2 regions of the Holdemania sp. genome follow, and region 2 is predicted to be linked to the other one. Evidence: riboswitches for the same ligand, from Rfam matches in the RefSeq annotation. Region 2 holds a riboswitch; the other holds the start of a gene.
What was found. Region 2 has a riboswitch for lysine ahead of AC5OW4_RS05355 (peptide ABC transporter substrate-binding protein). Riboswitches for the same ligand answer to the same signal wherever they lie in the genome.
Positions count from the first base shown of each region.

Region 1: linked by a shared signal. The riboswitch ahead of AC5OW4_RS13565 (YfcC family protein) and the one ahead of AC5OW4_RS05355 (peptide ABC transporter substrate-binding protein) in region 2 are both predicted to bind lysine.

Region 1 covers NZ_CFQZWI010000124.1:657-7,135, forward strand. The annotation lists gene rplU (50S ribosomal protein L21) at 1-70, opposite strand, end outside; ribosomal protein L21 leader region at 101-175, opposite strand; gene AC5OW4_RS13555 (pyridoxamine kinase) at 468-1,304, opposite strand; gene AC5OW4_RS13560 (M20 family metallopeptidase) at 1,544-2,728, opposite strand; gene AC5OW4_RS13565 (YfcC family protein) at 2,745-4,139, opposite strand; lysine riboswitch at 4,220-4,398, opposite strand; gene AC5OW4_RS13570 (RusA family crossover junction endodeoxyribonuclease) at 4,505-4,870, opposite strand; partial or broken gene AC5OW4_RS13575 (M1 family aminopeptidase) at 5,274-6,479, opposite strand, start outside.
Region 2 covers NZ_CFQZWI010000021.1:21,462-33,666, forward strand. The annotation lists gene AC5OW4_RS05305 (hypothetical protein) at 1-3,232, opposite strand, end outside; gene AC5OW4_RS05310 (hypothetical protein) at 3,259-3,603, opposite strand; gene AC5OW4_RS05315 (hypothetical protein) at 3,622-4,389, opposite strand; gene AC5OW4_RS05320 (type II secretion system F family protein) at 4,400-5,281, opposite strand; gene AC5OW4_RS05325 (CpaF/VirB11 family protein) at 5,269-6,324, opposite strand; gene AC5OW4_RS05330 (RcpC/CpaB family pilus assembly protein) at 6,317-7,117, opposite strand; gene AC5OW4_RS05335 (DUF5411 family protein) at 7,114-7,515, opposite strand; gene AC5OW4_RS05340 (hypothetical protein) at 7,577-7,756, opposite strand; tRNA gene AC5OW4_RS05345 (tRNA-Gly) at 8,063-8,136, shown strand; tRNA gene AC5OW4_RS05350 (tRNA-Gly) at 8,145-8,218, shown strand; lysine riboswitch at 8,501-8,671, shown strand; gene AC5OW4_RS05355 (peptide ABC transporter substrate-binding protein) at 8,747-10,381, shown strand; gene AC5OW4_RS05360 (Cof-type HAD-IIB family hydrolase) at 10,581-11,351, shown strand; gene AC5OW4_RS05365 (O-methyltransferase) at 11,816-12,205, opposite strand, start outside.

The DNA.
Region 1 (6,479 bases), on a different contig from region 2:
TTTCTACATAGATCGACTGGCCGACTTCAACGCGCAGCTGCTTTCCGCCTGTTTCAATTACTGCGTACATGACTTGCACCTCCGTTCATATTCTCATGTATTTCTGAAAGAGACTCGCCAGCGCAGGGGACGATTTCCCGTCTTAAAACCCTGTTATGAGCGGTTGCAGCCATCAGAGGGGCATACAACGTGATAATAATAGCACAACGGCTATTTCCAGTCAATGTAATTTTACCAATCTGTCCGCTTGTTTTCAATCATTTTTCTTCTGTTTTATAGTTTTTATCCCACCAGGAATTATCAGAACAGGTGATTATTTCTTAACTGGATTGTCGTTGAGCACGCTGGCGATATATTGTCAATGCCCTCTATGATGCAGGAATCTCTTGTGGTATGCAGGACGTCAAAATACTGAGAAGGATTCCCATAGATGCAAAAGCTTTAAATTTTGTTCGCCTCTTCTATTTTTATAAACCGAGACGGCGGATCAGCTGCGGCAGCACGCGTTCAAAATTCACGCCGTATTTCTTTTCAGCGTCGTGTTCCATCGTTTCGCGGATACAGGCGACGGTGTAGTCGGCCGCAATCTCCAGCGCTTCCTGCAAGCTTTTTCCCAGTGCCAGAGCGCCGACAGTCGTGCTTGAGAAAATATCCCCGGTTCCATGGTAGCTGACAGGGATCCGGTCATGCACATAGCGGATTTTCTTCCCGCTTACAAGATCCCGGCCGGCGACGCCGGTCTTGCCGGGTTCTAAAGCCACGCCGGTCAGCACGACCGCGCGTTTTGTTCCCAAAGCGGCCAGCTTATCCAGCAGCGCTTCGATGTACTGCTCATCGTAGTGTTCCCGGTATTCCGTCCCCGTCAGAAAGCACGCTTCCGTCAGATTCGGCACGATGATATCCGCCTTGGCGCACAACTTGGCCATCTGGGCGGCAAAGTCCAGGTCAAACAGTGGATAAAGCTTGCCGTTATCCGCCATGACCGGATCCACAAAGATAAAATTATCCTCAGATTTGAATTGATCAAAGAAATCGGAAATCAGCTGAACTTGTCTTTTCGATCCTAAATATCCTGTATAGATCGCCGCAAAATCAATCTGTTCCTGCTGCCAATGCCGTGCGATCGGCGCGATTTCGTCGGTCAAGTCATGAAATGTATAGTTCTGAAACATTGTATGGGTCGACAACACCGCCGTTGGGATGATCGCTGTTTCCACGCCCATCGCCGAAATGATCGGCAGCGCCACGGTCAGCGAACATTTGCCGACGCAGGAAATATCCTGAATAGTTACGATTCTCTGCATTGTTCAATTCCTCCTTCAAGTCCGATGACTTCAATCCGATTATAAACATCTCTCACGGCAAACACAAGCCCCGCCCGCACTCGGATAAGGCTTCGCTTGCTTTTTCAGACAGAATGCCAAAGTTTCCAGCCGTTTCAAAGAGTCTGTTAAAAAAGCCGCTTCCCGCGGCTCTTGGTTTTATTTCGTCGTTTGTTTTGGAAATTTCTGAATCCCGCTGATTGCTGAGCGTTGGGAACGCTTTACAGTCCGCCTTTTAACAGCTCCGGGTTCAGAAAAACCTGCAGCGCGCTGAAGGCCATCGCTTTAATCGCTGTGTGCAGCGAATGATCGGCGGCATGACCATGAACATAGTCCAGAAAATCTTCGTTGTGCGCATACACCGGCGGACAAGCGTCGGTTTCAATTTCGCAATACACCGTCGGACAAACATGCGAGACATTACCGATATCGGTCGAGCCGGAGGCTTCGTTGGACTGCGGCACAAAATGAGTCACGCCCAGCGCTTCCAGATTTTCCTTCAACAGCTTCCGTAACGGCTCGCTGTAAACCAGATCGTCATACGAGTTCTCAAAGTTATGATAAGCTAACGACGCACCCGTCATCAGCGCCGCGCCCTTGGCGCAGTTGATGATCCGCTGTGTTAATTCTTCCAGATAAGCGCGGGATTTCGCCCGGATATAGAACTGACAGGACGCGCTTTCCGGCACGATGTTGGCCGCCGCTCCGCCGTTGGTTACAATCCCATGCACCCTTGCGTCGCTCTGCATGTGCTGGCGCAGGGCGTTGATCCCGGCAAACGTGAGCTGGACGGCATCCAGAGCATTGATGCCTAAATGCGGATACGCCGCAGCGTGCGCCGCTTTCCCGGTGAAGTCAAACTGCAGGGAATCCATCGCCAGCGACACGACATGAATGTTGTTTTCCGCGCCTAAATGCATCTGAAATGCCGCGTCAATATCGTCAAAGCAGCCCGCGTCAACCAGGTCGCACTTGCCGCCCAGCGTTTCTTCCGCCGGTGTGCCGATCAAAACGATTGTACCGCTGAATTCCTCGCTGAACTGCGCCAGCAAGGCGGCTGCGCCCAGCGTTGAAGCTGCGATCCAGTTATGACCGCAGGCATGGGCGTTCTGGTTATGCTCAGGGCCATAGCCCGGCAGCGCGTCATATTCCGCCAGGAAAGCAATTTTCGGACCATCGCCGCAGTTCAGCTCGGCGCGAAACGCCGTTGCCAGACCGCCGTAAGGCTGCGTGACCGTGAAGCCATAGCCGCGCATTTTTTCACACAAATACTGCGACGACCAGACTTCATCACACCCCAGTTCGGGATGGGCGTAGATTTCATCGCGGACCCTTTCAAACTGTTCAGCCATTTCCGCTTCCCGCGCAAACAGCGCCTCGCGCAGCGTCGCCAAGTTCTTTTCCATCGTGATTTCCTCCCGTCTAGTATCCGATCAGCACGGCAATCGTCAAGAGCACAATTTCCGCGATGAACAACAAACCGAACAACGGCGTCACAAACTTATACCACTTGTTGACCGGCAGGCCCATAATTCCGCACATCATAAAGACGGAGGTCGGCCAGAAAATATTGGAGAACCCGTCGCCGAACTGGAAAGCCAGAACCGCGATTTGCCGGCTCAAGCCGACCATTTCAGAAACCGGCGCTAAAATCGGCATCGTGACGACCGCCTGTCCGCCGCCGGACGGAATGAAGAAGTTAATGATATTCTGCACAAACAACATGCCCATTGCGCTTGCGATGCCCTGAAACTGCGCCAATCCGGTCGACAGCCAGTACACAATCGTGTCGATGATGTGCGCGTTGTCCATGATGACCGGAATCGCCCGGCTCAGTCCGACAATCAATGCACCGAACATCATATCCTTCGCCGCTTCGATGAAATACTGCGCGATCTGACTCGGCGTAAACCGGGACACCAGACCGATCACAAGCATCATGATGATGAACAGCGCCGCGATTTCATTGATATACCAGCCCAGCTTGATCGTGCCGATCAAAAGCATGACCACGGTGAAAATGAAGCACAGCCCGGAAATTTTCTGCGTCAGCGTAAAATCACGCTTCATCAACTCTTCCTTGGTACCGACTTCGCGGAAATTCAGGTTTTCACCGGCCAGAATTGATTTTTCCGGATGCTTTCTGACCTTCTCCGCATAACGCCAGACATAAATGATTGAGATGCCCATGAAAATAACAAAGCAGAAGATCCGATAACCCAGACCGGAAAACAGCGGAACCTGAGACACTTCCTGAGCGATGCCGATCGTAAACGGATTGATCGTCGCCGCCGCAAAGCCGACCGCGACTGCGATATACACGATTGAACCGCCGACGATGGCGTCAAAGCCCAGCGCGATCGCGATCGAAATGAAGATCGGAAGCAGACCGTAGGTTTCCTCAAACAGACCGATGGTCGAGCCGAGGATTCCGAAGGCGATCATGCAGATCGGAATCAACAGGTGTACGCGGTTGCCGATCTTCCGCAAAACAGCGCCGACGACCGCGTCGAACGTTCCGTTTTTCAATAACATATAAACAAAGGCGTAAGCAAAGACGATGAAGAAAATAATCTGAGCACCGTCAATGAAGCCTAACTGAATCGAAGTGAAAATTTCAAACAGACTGCAGCCCGTTTTCGGCAGGTAATGGAACGAATCGGCGACGACGACCATCTTGCCGCTGGCTTCATCCAGGACACGGGTGAATTCCCCGGCCGGCACAATGTTCGCCAACAGCGCGGTCAACAGGACCATGCCGAAGATAATGACATAGGTATGGGGCATTTTGAATGATGTGGCAGTTTTCTTGCGCATACAATTTCCTCCTCAACAAAAAAATCTTTACATCCTAAAACATGTAAAGATCAATGGAAATCATCATTCATCCCTATATGCCTTAAGATAGTGCTCCTTTGTAAAATGGCATCTTTACAAAGACAGTGACCTACCTGTTCGATAGGTCCCCAGCCGCTTTTATGACAAAGCGACTTCGGCGGATCATCCTTTCCGGCTGACTTCTCAGGCTTTCGGCCTCCATCAGCGTACTCTTAATCTCCGCGCCTCTAGCTGTGCTTTCACACAAGCATGTTTAGATTACCATATTCAATTTTACATTTCAACCGGAAAACACAAGAAAAAAGGAAATTCTAACAGAATTTCCCAAGGACTTGAAAAACAGATCAAATGGCGGGCGACAGCGGGTCTTTGGCATCGTGATCCTCCAATTTTAATAAGGAATAAAGAATGGCACGGAATGGTTTGGCATCATAGGTGAAGCGCTGCAGCCGATCGGCATGACGCATCGCGTAGCTGTTGAGCAGACAATGAACGACGTTCGCCCGAGTTCGGGCTTCGCTTTCACTTAAGTCGGGATCATGGCGCTGGATGTATTCCTGAAGCTGACGCCGATAGCGCATCGACCACTCCGCGATCGCCGGAAAATTATCAACCCGGTGGGAGCTGATCAAGGAAGCCTGCGTCGAATAGAGCGCCTGTGACAGGATCATCTGCGAGGAAGTCGCGCATCTGAATCCAGACGTCGTCATCGCCGTCACCGGTGTTCTGCCAGAAGTTCTGCGGATTCCGGGCTTTGACAAACCACTGGTCACAAACGTCAAGAAAGCGCTGCGGGTAAACCGACAGGCAAAACCATTGGGATCATCGGCGGCACGGATGGCTGCCTAACAGCGGAATGGATACTGAATGTGGGCAAATCCGTCAAAATCGGCGACGCTCAGGGGATCGGCAGTGTCCTGGAAGCCGCGCAGACCGATTATGTCGCGGGGAAATCAATCTAACTTTCTCCGATCAGGGTGTTCTAAAGATCTTGGAGAAAGCATGGACGAAATTGTCTTCTGCCCCAGATTCTGACATAGACAACAAAGAGGAGTGTATGCTCCTCTTTTAGTATCCTAATCAACTTTTCTTTCTTACTTTGATATTTCCGTTCTATTCCGCGGATGCCTGACTTACGGCTTCAATCCATTTCTTTAAGATTAGATCCTCCCCGTGCAGTCCAAAATCAGCCTGATCCAAAAATTTTTCGATCTCCGCGGCCAGCTCCGGGGAAAGTTCCCGGCGGATTGCTTCCAGCAGAGCTGCCGTGGACTTAACCGTCAGGTTCGCTAACAAGGAAAGAATTTGATCGACGACCGTCATTCCTTGATCAAACGCCAGCTTTAAAAACAAAGCCGTTCCTTTTTGATGGATGCTTTTTGCATCGTTCTTTCCTTCCGCCGTGCGGATCGGCCGCAGCGGTGCATAAGTGGAAACGAGCGTGTTCAATTTTTGCTTTAGCAGCCAGGTCGGGCCGTGTTTCATCAAGTAACGCAGGCAAGCCCATTCCGCCCCGGTTTCATTCAGCCAGTCCTCCCAGGAAGAAACGTCAGCTCCGTTAAACCAGAGATGACCCAGTTCATGCGCCATCAAGCCAATCATCCGATCGGCATGTTCCTGGATTTGAGAACATTCTTCCGGTAGAATCCGCGTGTAAAACGTCCACTCCCCACGCTGGAAAGCGCCGGCATTTTGATAGTCAGGAATATCCAAAGATATCATTTTTCGCTGCGGCAGCTTCCGCGCGCCATAGGCTGTCTGATATTCCATCAGAATTTGTTCAACTTCCGCGACCATGCGGGAAATGATTTCCGTTTCATCCGGATTGAAATAGATAAACTGTACTGCGGCATTTTCCTGCGTCAGTTTGCTTTCCGGCTTATAGATCACGACATTGCCGGGATCCCCGGCCAGCCCTGAAGAAAACCAAGCCTTCTGAGCTTCATCCCATTGTCCCTCCAGCATAACCTGGCCTGGCCGGCCTTGATATGTCAGTGGAAACGGAATGAGGGATAAGGTCTTCGGCTGCGGATAGTAAACGGAATAAGTGTTGAGGGCCAGCAGATCGGAGCGGTTGACGTTCCCCCATCCAGCCGGCTGTCCTTGATATTCGATCTCGATTTCCCCTGCCTGAACGATCTGCGGCGTAATCTTGCGGGCAGCCGAGCGGAATAGCATCGGTTCTGAGGGACCTGCTTCGAAGGCAATTTCTTGATCCTGGCTCACGATGCGATGGAGAGTCAGCTGATCGGAAAGCCAGAAGCTTTCATCCTTTTCCAAATACAGCTGCCAGCGAAACAACAGGTCCGAGGCTTGTTC
Region 2 (12,205 bases):
CGGCTTCCAGAATCTGATCGTCTGCGTCCAGCTTCTCGAAAACGGGTTCGTCGTTGATCCAGCCTTCATACTGGCTTGCCCACATCATCGGCAATACCAGACTGTCGCCCTGTCTTTCAAACGGAATTTCGTAATGTGCGCCCACTGCGTATTTTTCGCGTACCGGCTCTGCGCCCTGATCAAAAATTGCCTTTGCTTTCGCATTGATCAGCGTGGTATCAGCTTTGCAGGCCCAGTTTACAACCGCGGCGCATTCATTGACATAATGATATTGAATCCCCGCTTCGATCCCTTCCCCCGCAAAATAGTCTGACTGGGGCAAAGGACTGATCAATGTCAACGTTTCCGCGTAATTCTTCTGTTCCTCCTTCTGATTTATGGTGAACATGACCGCTCCGTTAAACTCAAGCTGTTCTTCCCCGGTTTGTTGAAACTGACGGGATATTGTGCCGATGTTAACACGAAGTTCATTATCGTCCGGGTCTTTGTCCAGTTCATAATCAACCCGGGCCCGCATGATCGCCGTTTCATCGTTCAGCGTAAACGGAATTCTGATCGTCTGTTCCGGCAGCGCCGGCAGCTGTTGTTCAAAAATCACCTCATCCTGCAGCCAGACGGTCACCGTCTGCTGCTTTTGGGGATTGCAGCCATCGCAAAGAGCATGCAGCATTGCGTATTCAGTTTCATCTGGATGCGCTGCGGGAACAAACAACTGACCGGCCGCCGAGTCGCCTTCGTTAAGCTGAAAGTAACCGGAAATGGAGGTTCCCTCATTGCCTGCCCGATCGACGAGTTCCACGACAATTTTGCATTTTCCCGCCATTGTCAGTTCGATTGTCTGCGGAGTATCGTGATCAAACCAGGACGAAGTTTTAATATAGGATTGACCTTCGTCATAGGTGAGGCGGTAACGCCAGCGCTTAACACCGCTCAAATCGTCCTGCGGCGTAATCAAAACAGCTATTTTATCTTCCTCGGTTTCAGCTTCTGGCGGATCAAACAAGGCCCATGGGGATTGCTTGTCAATATTGCCGACCGGAATAGCGACCGTCGTACTATTTCCCGCATGATCTTTCGAAGATACGGAATAAGTACCATTTTCACTGACGGTAAACTGAGCGGCAGGCCCATCTCCAGTTTTCTGCGGAACGCTCAGGTGCTTCACTCCGCTCAGCTCGTCCTTCGCCTGAACCTGAACCAAAACATCTGTATTCGTCCAGTCCTGCGGCGTCAGCGTCCAGCTGATCGCAGGGCCGTGCAGATCCGCGCGCCATTCCAATTCTGCCAGCCCGGCGCAGTTATCCGCATAATCGCAGGCGGTCAGCGTCAGCGTCTGACGTCCTTCTTTGTCGTTGGCCAACGGCGTCGACCAGATTTCGTCCTGCTCAGTCAATGCAATTTCACCTTGCGAAGTTGCGGCTTGTACCGTTTGAACACCGCTGTTAAACTCCGCGGGCCGATCTTCGACTTTACCGGTATGGACTGTAAGTCGGGCCGTTCCATTAACCCAGTTTGAATATACCTGATCCCCATCCGCAAGAATCGTTCCCGCTTCGTCTTCAATCCAGCTGCGCTCACTCTGGGGCGGCAGGCGATCAATTTTGTACAGATCCGAAAGGGTTACACTGCGGTTGCCCGCAAAGTCTTCAACTTCCACTTTGATCCTGTTCAGACCATTTTCTCCCAGCGTCAGCGTCGCTGGCTGCGCCTGCAGCCATTCGCTGCAGCGACCGTAATGCAGACCGCCGTCAACGGATAAAGCCCAGCGCCAGCGTTTTACGCCGGAATGTTCATCATAAGGGGAAACCTCAACCGCCACCGGCTGGTTATGCCACGTTTCATCACCCTGGGGATCCAAGTGTGCGGATGGCGCGGTATTGTCAATCAGAAAAACGTTTGACGTCACAGTCGCCCTGTTTCCAGCTTCATCCTGTAACTGCGCTTCGATCTGCCACTGGCCGGACTGATCCAGCGAATAGAAAAACGCAGAACCATCCCCGTTTCCCAAATCCTGCCGCTGTTGGGTAAGAACATTCAGCAGCGTGTACCGGGCATCCGCAATCCAGTGTTCTTGCGGATCATACAGATTTTTATAGGTAACGACGGTGACATCGTATGAATTCAGCCGGGCATTGGTACTGTGTCCTTCATACTTGTAACACGGCGTGCTGCGGCTGCCGGTTGTATGCTGACACCAGCCGGCGTCATCGCTCGACCAGATCTGATGCGGCAAATTTCCCTGCTGAGCCCAATATACCGGATTCGCTGCATACTGAACGCCCCAGCCCGGACTGGTTTCAATCCAGGGCCAGGCTTTTCCTTTTGAGCCGTATGAGTAATAGCGGTAACGAAAACCGCCGCCCTGTTCTTCAGTATACCAGCCACTGATCTGGCTGGAGTAGCTGTCGAGCCCTTTTACGACCTCCGGATTGGCGTAGGCTGGAATGGATCCCCCGCGGCCATAGTCGTAGAAATCAGATTGATTCTGAATTTCCGCTTCCTGCCGTGCGAACAATGAGGTCGACGGAGTAAAAATACCGGCACTCTCTTTTTTCCATATCCCCTGTGTACCATCAGGCTCGAAAGTTCCGCCGTCCAGACAAACCGTGACCTGACGAATATCTGTATTTTCAATTTTTTCCGGCGTCCAGCGAACATGTTCCTGCACGGCGTAATCCGGAATCTGAAAATAGTTTAACTCATAGTGACACTGCGGCCCGCTGTCGTTAAACATGACATAAAGATTGCTTACCTCGCGGTCTTCCAGATTTAAGGCAATCCGCTTCTCTTTCGTACTCAGCACCTCTTCGCCAGCCGTCAGCTCCGCCCGGCCGTCAACCCAGTTCATTTCTGCGTTGATCCAGACTGTCTTTTCCATGACTTCGCCCCTACCGTTCCATCCCTGAACCTCAAGCTGCAAGTCGCCGATCTTTATTGGCCGCCCGAAATGGGCTGAGATAAAATTGGGATCGTCCGGATTTTCATTTCCGCTGACAGTCAGCGTTTTTAATCCGGCCAGCACTTCCCAGCTTGTTCGCTTGGGATAGGAAAAAGTCCCCAGCGCGTTAAACTGCGCCGTAATTTGTTGGGAATTGATCGTCATCTGTTGATCGGCAGTAAATTCGCTGTCCCAGAAATCCTGATGGGCGACCCAATCCTTTACGGAATAAAATAACATGACTGTACAATCCGCCCGGATGGCTGCCATACTTAAAACCAGATTGATCAGCATCAGCAAGCACAAACATCTCCGCGTTTTCAATAGATCACCCGCTTCGTTGTTTTTGACGCCTTCAGCTCGGTTTTCAAACCGATCAGGGCGATTTCAATCTGAAGCTTCCCCGTTACTTTGTAGGTACACCGCTCATTCTGCGGCTGTCTTTCCGTTTCCACCGTCACTTCCGGAACCCGCTGCTTCCAAACTTCAATTTCCTGTTTGGCCGGTTCTGTCAGACCCTCGTGGACTTCAATGATTTCCACCATTGAGCTTGTCAGCTCATTGATTGTTTTATAGCCGACGGCAAAAGCCAGCATCTGCGGAATTAACAGCACGCAGAATGTGAACACAAATAAGCCGCCGAAAATTTCCACGCCCTTACCCATATTTCTCCTCCTTTTTGTTTAGAAAAACCGGATCGAAGCGATCATATTCAAAATCACAAAGCCCAGCCACAGAAACAGAACGTAAGGAATCATATTCTGTTTTTCAATCCGGCGCTGCAGCTCAATGCGGCGTGCGCCCTGGATCTTTTCATTCGCGATTTTAGAAAACGCCGTTAAGATCAGCTCACGATTCTCGGAAGTGATCGACAGACTGAACAACGTCCGCATAATCCGTCCGATATCGTCAATTTGAGAAAACCGCTGGGCAAATTTCAAATAGGGCTTCAGATCAGATCCCTGGGTATGGATTTCCCGCGCCAAAACCCGCAGATCTTCCTGAAAGATCGCCGGCGCTTCACGGATTGATTTTTCAATCGCGTTGGGCACCGGATTGTTTTGAATCAGGATCGCCAGATGATTCAAATAGTAAGGAAATTCTTTTTTAGCCTGTCCCAGCAGTTGGATATAGATCATCTTTAACCGCAGGCGATCGCCAAGGTAGACGGCGGCGGCCGCCAGAACGGCGCAGATCAGTGAAAATGTATCCAGCGCGCCTTTCTTGATCGCCAGCATGAACAATCCGGCGGCAAACGCGTACAATATCCGTTTAAGCATGCGGGCGCGCGGTTGTCCCTTTCCTGTTTTTTCACAATAAAATGCGTAGTCGGATTCCATCCAGCGGTCTAATAGCGCCGCTGTTTCCGCAGCGAACGGACCCGCTTGATAGCCCCACAGGCCCCACAAGCTCAGGGCACTCAGCTGCATCAGTGCCAACATCAATCCCATAAACTCACCTCTATTCCAGCTTGTCGTTGCGGCTGCACCAGAATTCATACAGAAACAGCGTCGCAGCGTTCAGCAGGTAAAACAGAAAAATGCAGAAGCGAAAGGACTCCGTCGCCAGATTGACATACATGGAGGAATGAAACATCTTTTTCATGACCAGCGCCGCCAGCAGATTCAAAATCATCATAAAGTAAAATACCGAACGTCCGGCAGCTTTCTTCTGCCGGTAATCGTTGATCAGCAGTTCACTTTCCTCGGTGTTGTCAAACAGATAATCGACAAGCTGTTCGTTGCGTCCGCCTTCGATCTTTTTGCCTTTTAACAATAAATGAAGATTACGGACCTGCGAATATTCGTACTTCTTTTCCAAATCATCCAGCGCCTGGGCAAAATCCGAATTGGCTTCGATCTGCCGCACGCAAAGCTCAAGATCCTTTTTTAACGGCGCTTCCACCAACGCCGCGCAGTCTTTCAGAATCCGCAGACTGTTTTTATCTTCCCGGATGTAAAGAATCGCGGTCGATACATACGTCAACATTTCCTTTTCTTCTTTTTCCTGGGCTAAACGCTTCAGATTCATATAGAAAAATGAAGGCAGAAAGAAGATCGCCAGGGACGCGATGATCGCCGAATAGACCCAGTGCTCTGTCGTGGCGTAGCAGAGCAAGCCGCACAGAGTTCCTAAAATTGCCGCCTGACTTGCATATTGACCAGCCGGATAATGTCCGCCCAGGATTTCAATCCGGCGGATTAATCCAAAATAGGAAATATCGTTCAGCTTCCGCATCACCCGGCTGTCCAAAACAGCCTGCCAGTCATGGCAGTCCAGTTTGAATGCGAGGGCACTGTAACAAAAGCCCAGCGTCAGAAACAGAATTTTCATTCCGCGCATGATTTCTTCTCCCTGCTTTCCGTCATTCCCAGACGGCGCTGCAATTCGGGTGAACAGCGGTTCAGCCGGCCGGTGCGGGCCCGGTAGAGAACATGCTGGGTACATTGCCGGGTTTTCGGGTCATAGAGATACTCGATGATTTCGTCGACGCTGCGGACAATTCCGTCCTTACCCGTTTCCTTTTTCAGATGAACGACCAGATCGACCAGGGAATACACGCGCATTTCAAGCGAGCTCATCGACTCCGCGTCGTTTTTCATCATCTGCTTGATGCGGGTGGTAACGGTATCCGCTCCGCGGGTATGCATCGTTGTCAGCACGGTATGTCCGGTCGACATCGCGTCCAGCAAATCGTCGACTTCTTTTCCGCGGGCTTCCTGAAGCAGAATCCAGTTGACGTTCTGACGCAGCGCCATCGCGATGATCGCTGAATAATCAAAGCCCGGACGCACCCGGAACGCGCTGCATGAAGCTTCAGGATGGATTTCCTTAATATTGAATTCCAGCGAATCTTCAATCGTCACAATTCTCTGATCGACGGGAATATAGGTCGCCAGAAATTTTAAGAATTCAGTTTTGCCGCTGCCGGTTTCACCGACAAAAATGATGTTGCACCGATAGCGGATACAGCGGATCAGAAACTGCAGTGCCGAACGGGTGATAAAGCCGCTTTCCACTAAATAGTCCTCGCTCAGAATACTGGCGCGGGATACCTTGCGCAGCGCCAACGTCACGCCGCTGACCGAAAGTTCCTCATGAATCGCGCTGACGCGCAAATCGAGATCGGCGTCATGAATATCGCCTTCCAGACAGGGGCTGCCGGGGTTGAATTCTTTTTCCATCTTATTGGCAACCTGATTGGCAATGCGGTTGATCTCCGTTTCCTGAATCGATCGGTCCATCAGACGGTAATGCCCATGATGATTGGAAGTCACCCAGATTTCGTTGTGATTCAGACAGTTGATATCGCGGATATCTTCCTGAATTAGAAGATCGCTGAGCACACCGAAGTCAATTTTGTCAAAGATCCGCGCATCATTCATCCTCCCTCACCTCTTTGACCAGACTGACGTCAATCGTTTTCTGATAAAGCAGTTCACGCATTTTCGCAATGTCATAGAAATCCTCAGCCTGACTTTCCGGATTCAGCGATCCATAGGTTACCATCGGCAGCACCGTGCCGAAAAACTTTGCCCGCTGGACCAGATCCGCGTCTTCGTACGAGAGGGCGACAACGATGACGCTGGTGGCCTTATCCGACTGGGCGTCGATATTCTTACCTGTACTGTCGCGAACCGCGATCACCCGCGCCTGCGATACCAGCTGCCCATACAGCACGCGTTTTTCCGATTCGTCTGCCTGTGTCGCGTAGCCCTGAAAATAAAGATCAATCTGATGTCCCGGCAGGATGGAATTGGCGTAAGATGTCTTGATGTCCGCGTCGATCGTCACCGCCGCTTCATTCTCCAGCAGCGGAAACGCCGACACATCATGAAGCTCATCTTTCGCTATCAACAGTTCTTCATAGAACAAGGCGCCTTCCGCAACCGAATTATAGGTGTCGACTGCCTGACCGATTAATAGTTCCGGATCTTTTTCAACGCCTTCCAGCACTACCGGCCGCGGAACCTCGATCAACTGAATGTCCTCCCGTTGAATCACCGTGCCGGATTTCAGATATCGCGCCGCTACGGGAACCAGAATCGGATCAATGGCCGCCTGTACGGTCGTTTCATACACTTTATAACCGCATAAGCCCACCGCCAACGTCAGAATCAGCGTTAAAAGCAGCCGGTAGCGCTGAAGAAAAGAAGGGGAAAGCTTTATTTTTTTCATTCTGTCTCCTCGTTTCTTTCAACGATCACCACGTTGTCATATTGCGAATCCATCTGTGCGCTCATCGCTGCTTTCCCCGATTCCCGCACCGCCACGGCAATCGCGGCCGGATCTTCATGAATATCGACAAAGCGAACTTCCAGCTGCGACAGCGTGCTGTGATTCTGCGCGATCTTTGCATTCCACAACCGCATCACCCGGTTTTTATTCACCGACAAACGGTTGTTTACGATCAGGTCTCCGCGGTTCAGCGCTTCGTCCAACACGGATAACTGCGTCGTCCGCACACTCTCAAACAGCGAATCTTCCATAATCAGCTTGCGGTCAAAATCCAGAAACAATAACAGACAGATACAGGCCAGGAAAATCAGGCCGTAAATCTTGACGGATTGACTCATTCATATTCCTCCTTCACATTGATGAAAAGAAAGGAAAGCGCGGCCGCTTTCCTTCTGTCGGTTACGATACCGACGGTGTGTAGTGCTGCCCTAAATCCAGCAAGTTCCCGACGGTCTTACTGATGCCGCTGGTCAGCTGCGCCGCGAATCCAGTGTCGGCCATTGTGATGTAAGCTATCAACAGGCCGACCAGAATTACCGCGATGATTAATCCTCCGTATTCTTGAAATATCTCTTTCATAAACACTCTCCTTTCGCTTACATTAGTAATATTGCGGTATTTTTAAAAAAGCCCCGCGAAAAATCAAAATATTTTTACTTTTTTCCGTTTTTTTTAGAATTTTTATGAAAATCTCTGTTTATTTTCATAAATCTGCCTTTTTTTATGTTTTTTGCCTTCACAATGTGATAAACAAGGATTCATTCACATTTCTGCATTGATCTGTTCTGCCAGACCGCGGCAAAATTTTTTTTATTTTTTTTAAATTCAGGACTTCATTTTTTTCAAATTATGCTATAATAAATGAGCACTTGGAAATCAGAATGCGCGGGTGTAGTTCAATGGCAGAACACAACCTTCCCAAGGTTGCTACGGGAGTTCGATTCTCCTCACCCGCTCCACAAGTTGTGCAGATGTAGTTCAATGGTAGAACGCGACCTTGCCAAGGTCGACACGGCGGTTCAATTCCGCTCATCTGCTCCATGGTCATCAAAGCTCCGGATTGCGGAGCTTTTTTATTTTTTCCATTTTGCTGATCCCCGCCGCTCAGCTTGCGTTATCCCCTGTGCACTAAAGAAACGCTTGACTTCGTGCCGGTTCTTTATCATCCCGGCTGTTTCAATCCCTGCCCGCCTTGCATTTTATTCCATGAAAATAATTTTCTTCAATTTTCATAAAATAACAATTTTTTCATTTTAATTTCTGGAAATCGTTTTTAATCGCTTGACTTTTCACGAATAACGGATAGACTTATAACATACAACAAAAACATGTAGAGGTAGCGGTGCAGATGAGTACGAAAGGGGAGCCGGCGGGCGATGATCTTTTCAGAAAGGCAACCACCGCCGAATAACAGGCTTCGGCAGAAGTTGGTTATGGGGCTGCAGGAAATACCCGCAGCACTCCTTCATTCAATGAAGAGGCGCTATTGCATAGAAAACGGTAATTCACCGCGTATGTAATAGTACGCGGTTTTTGTTTATCAGAGTCAATTCTGAGGAGGAAGAAAAGATGAAGAAAGTATTTACCCTTCTATGCTCCATCATGCTGCTGTTCACCGCGGCCTGTTCGTCGCAAAACGCCGCTCAGGGAAACCGGGCTTCAGATGAGGGACTGGTCGTCGCGATCGGAGGTCAGATCACAACCTTAGATCCAGGCTTAACCCAGGAAACAGTCAATGATTACGTACTGCGTCATTTGACCGCCGGTCTGTTTCGAGCTGACGACAACAATCAGATCATCAACGATCTGTGCCAGGATTATACTCTTTCTGACGATGGGCTGACCTACACGTTCACTCTGCGCGACGGCATTGTGTGGAGCGACGGTCAGCCGCTGACATCCGCCGATTTCAAATATGGAATCCTGCGGAATCTCACCTACGGCGCCGACAATTCCTGGTCGATTTACTACCCGATGACCTATCTGGCCGGCGCTGAAGAAATCGCCGGCAACATGGATCTGGATCCGACGCAGATTGAAATTGAAGGCGTCAGCACGCCTGATGATCAGACATTGGTTCTCAAACTGATCAAGCCCTGCGCCTGGTTCCCACAAATGCTGACAAACTATGTCTGGCGGCCGCTGCGCGCTGACATCGCCGACGCCCACGAATCGCTATGGGCCTTCAAGCCCGGTTATCCGACTGTCGGTCCGTACACGCTGGAAGAATGCAATGAAAATGAAAAAGCCGTCGTTGTGAAGAACGACAACTACTATGACGCTGATAGCATCACGATGCCGCGGATCACATTCCTGGTCATGGCCGATTCCGACGCGCAGTCCCTGGCGTTTAAAAACAACGAAATTGATATGGCGCTCAACATAACCGCGACGATTGCCGAAGGGTATCCAAATCCGGAAGAAATCTGGAAAATCCCACAAATCTCCAGTTATTTCATCGCTTTAAATTCCGGCTCTACCGGTCCTGACTATTTAAAAAATGTCGACGTCCGCCGGGCCTTAGCCCTTTCCATCGACAAGGATGCCTTGGTCAGCGCTGTCGGCAGCGAGGAATACTACCGCGTTCTGCATGGTTATGTTCCGGAAGGCTTAGCCGGGGCTGAGGGCGATTTCCGCAAGGAACAGGACGCCATAGAAAAATATCTGGAATACAACCTGGACGAAGCCAAAGCTTTATTAGCCAGAGCGGGTTATGATGAAAGTCATCCGTTAAAAATTGTTTACAAGTATTCGCAAAGCCAGCTGCACGCTGACGTGGCGCAGATTCTGCAGCAGATGTGGGAAAAAGCCGGGATTCAATGTGAGCTGCAGGTCGTGGAATCCGGCGTCTTCTACAATCAGGTTGACAATGGCGATTTTGAAACCTCCCGTTATGGATACAGCGCCGGGGATGATCCTTCCCAGTTCCTCAATTTGTGGACGACTGGTCAGCAGATCGTAGCCTCCGTGGACGATCCGATTTATGATAAAATGGTTGATGAAGCGGGATATCTGGTCGATCATACGGAATACATGAACGCTTTGCATGACGCTGAACGTTATCTGATCGAAGAGAACGTCTACCTGATTCCCTTATTCAATTACAACACGCCGGGCTTAAAGAGCACTGCAGTCCAGGGTGTTGAGATGTGGGGCCTGACGCCGTTCTATGGGCATTGCACCCTTCAATCCGACGCTGCGTAAAAACAATCGCTGTCCACTAAAGCTGGAAGATGTGCCTGAGCGCATTTCTTCCAGTTTTTTTATGGCTGTTCGCTCTAAAAAACTTTGTTTGCCGCAACCATGCTGAGACCATTGTTCTTTATTTGTCCTCTGTTTGTTCGCAATCAACCCTTTTCCTTTTTTAGTGCTATACTATCATTAATGAAAACAGGAGGCTTCAATGATGAAATTACTGGCGATTGATTTAGATCAGACACTGCTTCACACCGACAAGACCGTATCCGCAATGACCCGGGAAATTTTCCACAGACTGAAAACAGAAACCGATCATCAGGTGATTGTGGCGACCGGCCGAGCCGTCATGCGCGCTAAAGAATACATGGAGGCGATCGAAGCTGACGGGATCATTTCATTAAACGGCGCAAAGACAATTTATCATGATCAGACACTCAGCAAATACGGGGTTGAAGCTGACAAGGCGGAAGCACTGATCCGCGAGCTGCTGACCCTTCCTGACACCCATGTCAACGTCACTTATCCCGATGTGATTCTGACCAATAACCGCAGTCTGGTCACCGGCGATCATGTCCACGAATATACCGATTATACGACGATCGACACCGTTGAGATCGCCAAGATTTCCATTGTTACTCAACTTCCGGAAATGATCAGGCAGCTGGATCTTGAAGCCTATCATTGCAAGTTGGTCGATAACGCCAAGGATCCCAATTATTTTGCGATTCTCAACAGTAAGGTATCCAAGCTCACCGGCTTAATGGATTTATGCGCTCATCTCAACATTGAGCTCTGCGACGTTATCGCCTTTGGCGACGATTACAATGACCTGGACATTCTGAAAGCTGCCGGCCATGCCGTCGTGATGGGCAATGCCGCTGATGAATTAAAATCCTGCGCCGACGATCTTGCGTTATCCAACGATGAAGACGGCGTCGCAGATTGGGTTGAAAGGCATCTTCTGAGTTCAAAATAAAAAGAAGTCGCAGGCAAGCTTCTTCAAGATTTTCCTATCCGCTGAATCCTCGGCCCCTTGTTTTAATAAGGCAAAAATGGATTAACAAAAAAGGAATGACGAATGAACCTTTTTCCCACATTGAGATTTATGGGGAAGAGGTTTTTTATTGAACAAAGAGATTGTTTTTCAGGGGTGGAAGGAAACTTGTTACTCTACTTTGATAAAAGGAATGCGAAAAAACGTACTGAGAGTATTGGATTATTAAAGGATGCGTTGATCATTGTTGACCCATCCTCATTTTGAACGCTGCACAATCCCGATCCCCTAAAAGAAAAGCTGCCGCATTCACGACAGCTTCGCTTCCTTCTTCTGATTTATCTTTTCAGCGTTGTCCTTTACCTCTCAATTTATCCGCTTTTTTGATAAAGTATTCCTGGCAGGACAGAATCTTGCCTTTCCGCTTTATCCCAGCGCTTTTCCGATCAAGACTTAACCAATGTCAGAGTGAAACCATCATATCCTTTAATGCCTACTGTTTGCAACGCCGTGGAATCCAGACGGTCTGACATTCCCAAATCTTCAATATACTGTCTGACACCCTTCACCTTCGGATCTTCGCTTGTCTTTTCGCACAGTTTGCCATCACGGATAACATTATCTCCGAAAATAACGGTTCCCGGATGACTCAGCTGCAGGCAAAGCTGCAAATACAGCGGATTATTCGGTTTGTCCGCATCAATAAAAATGAAGTCAAATGGTTCTGTCCCTTCGTCGATCAAATTCTGCAGCGATTGAGCAGCCGGCCCGCAAAGCAGCTCTACTTTATTCTGAAGCCCGGCGTGCGCAATATTCCGGGAAGCTAATTCAAATTT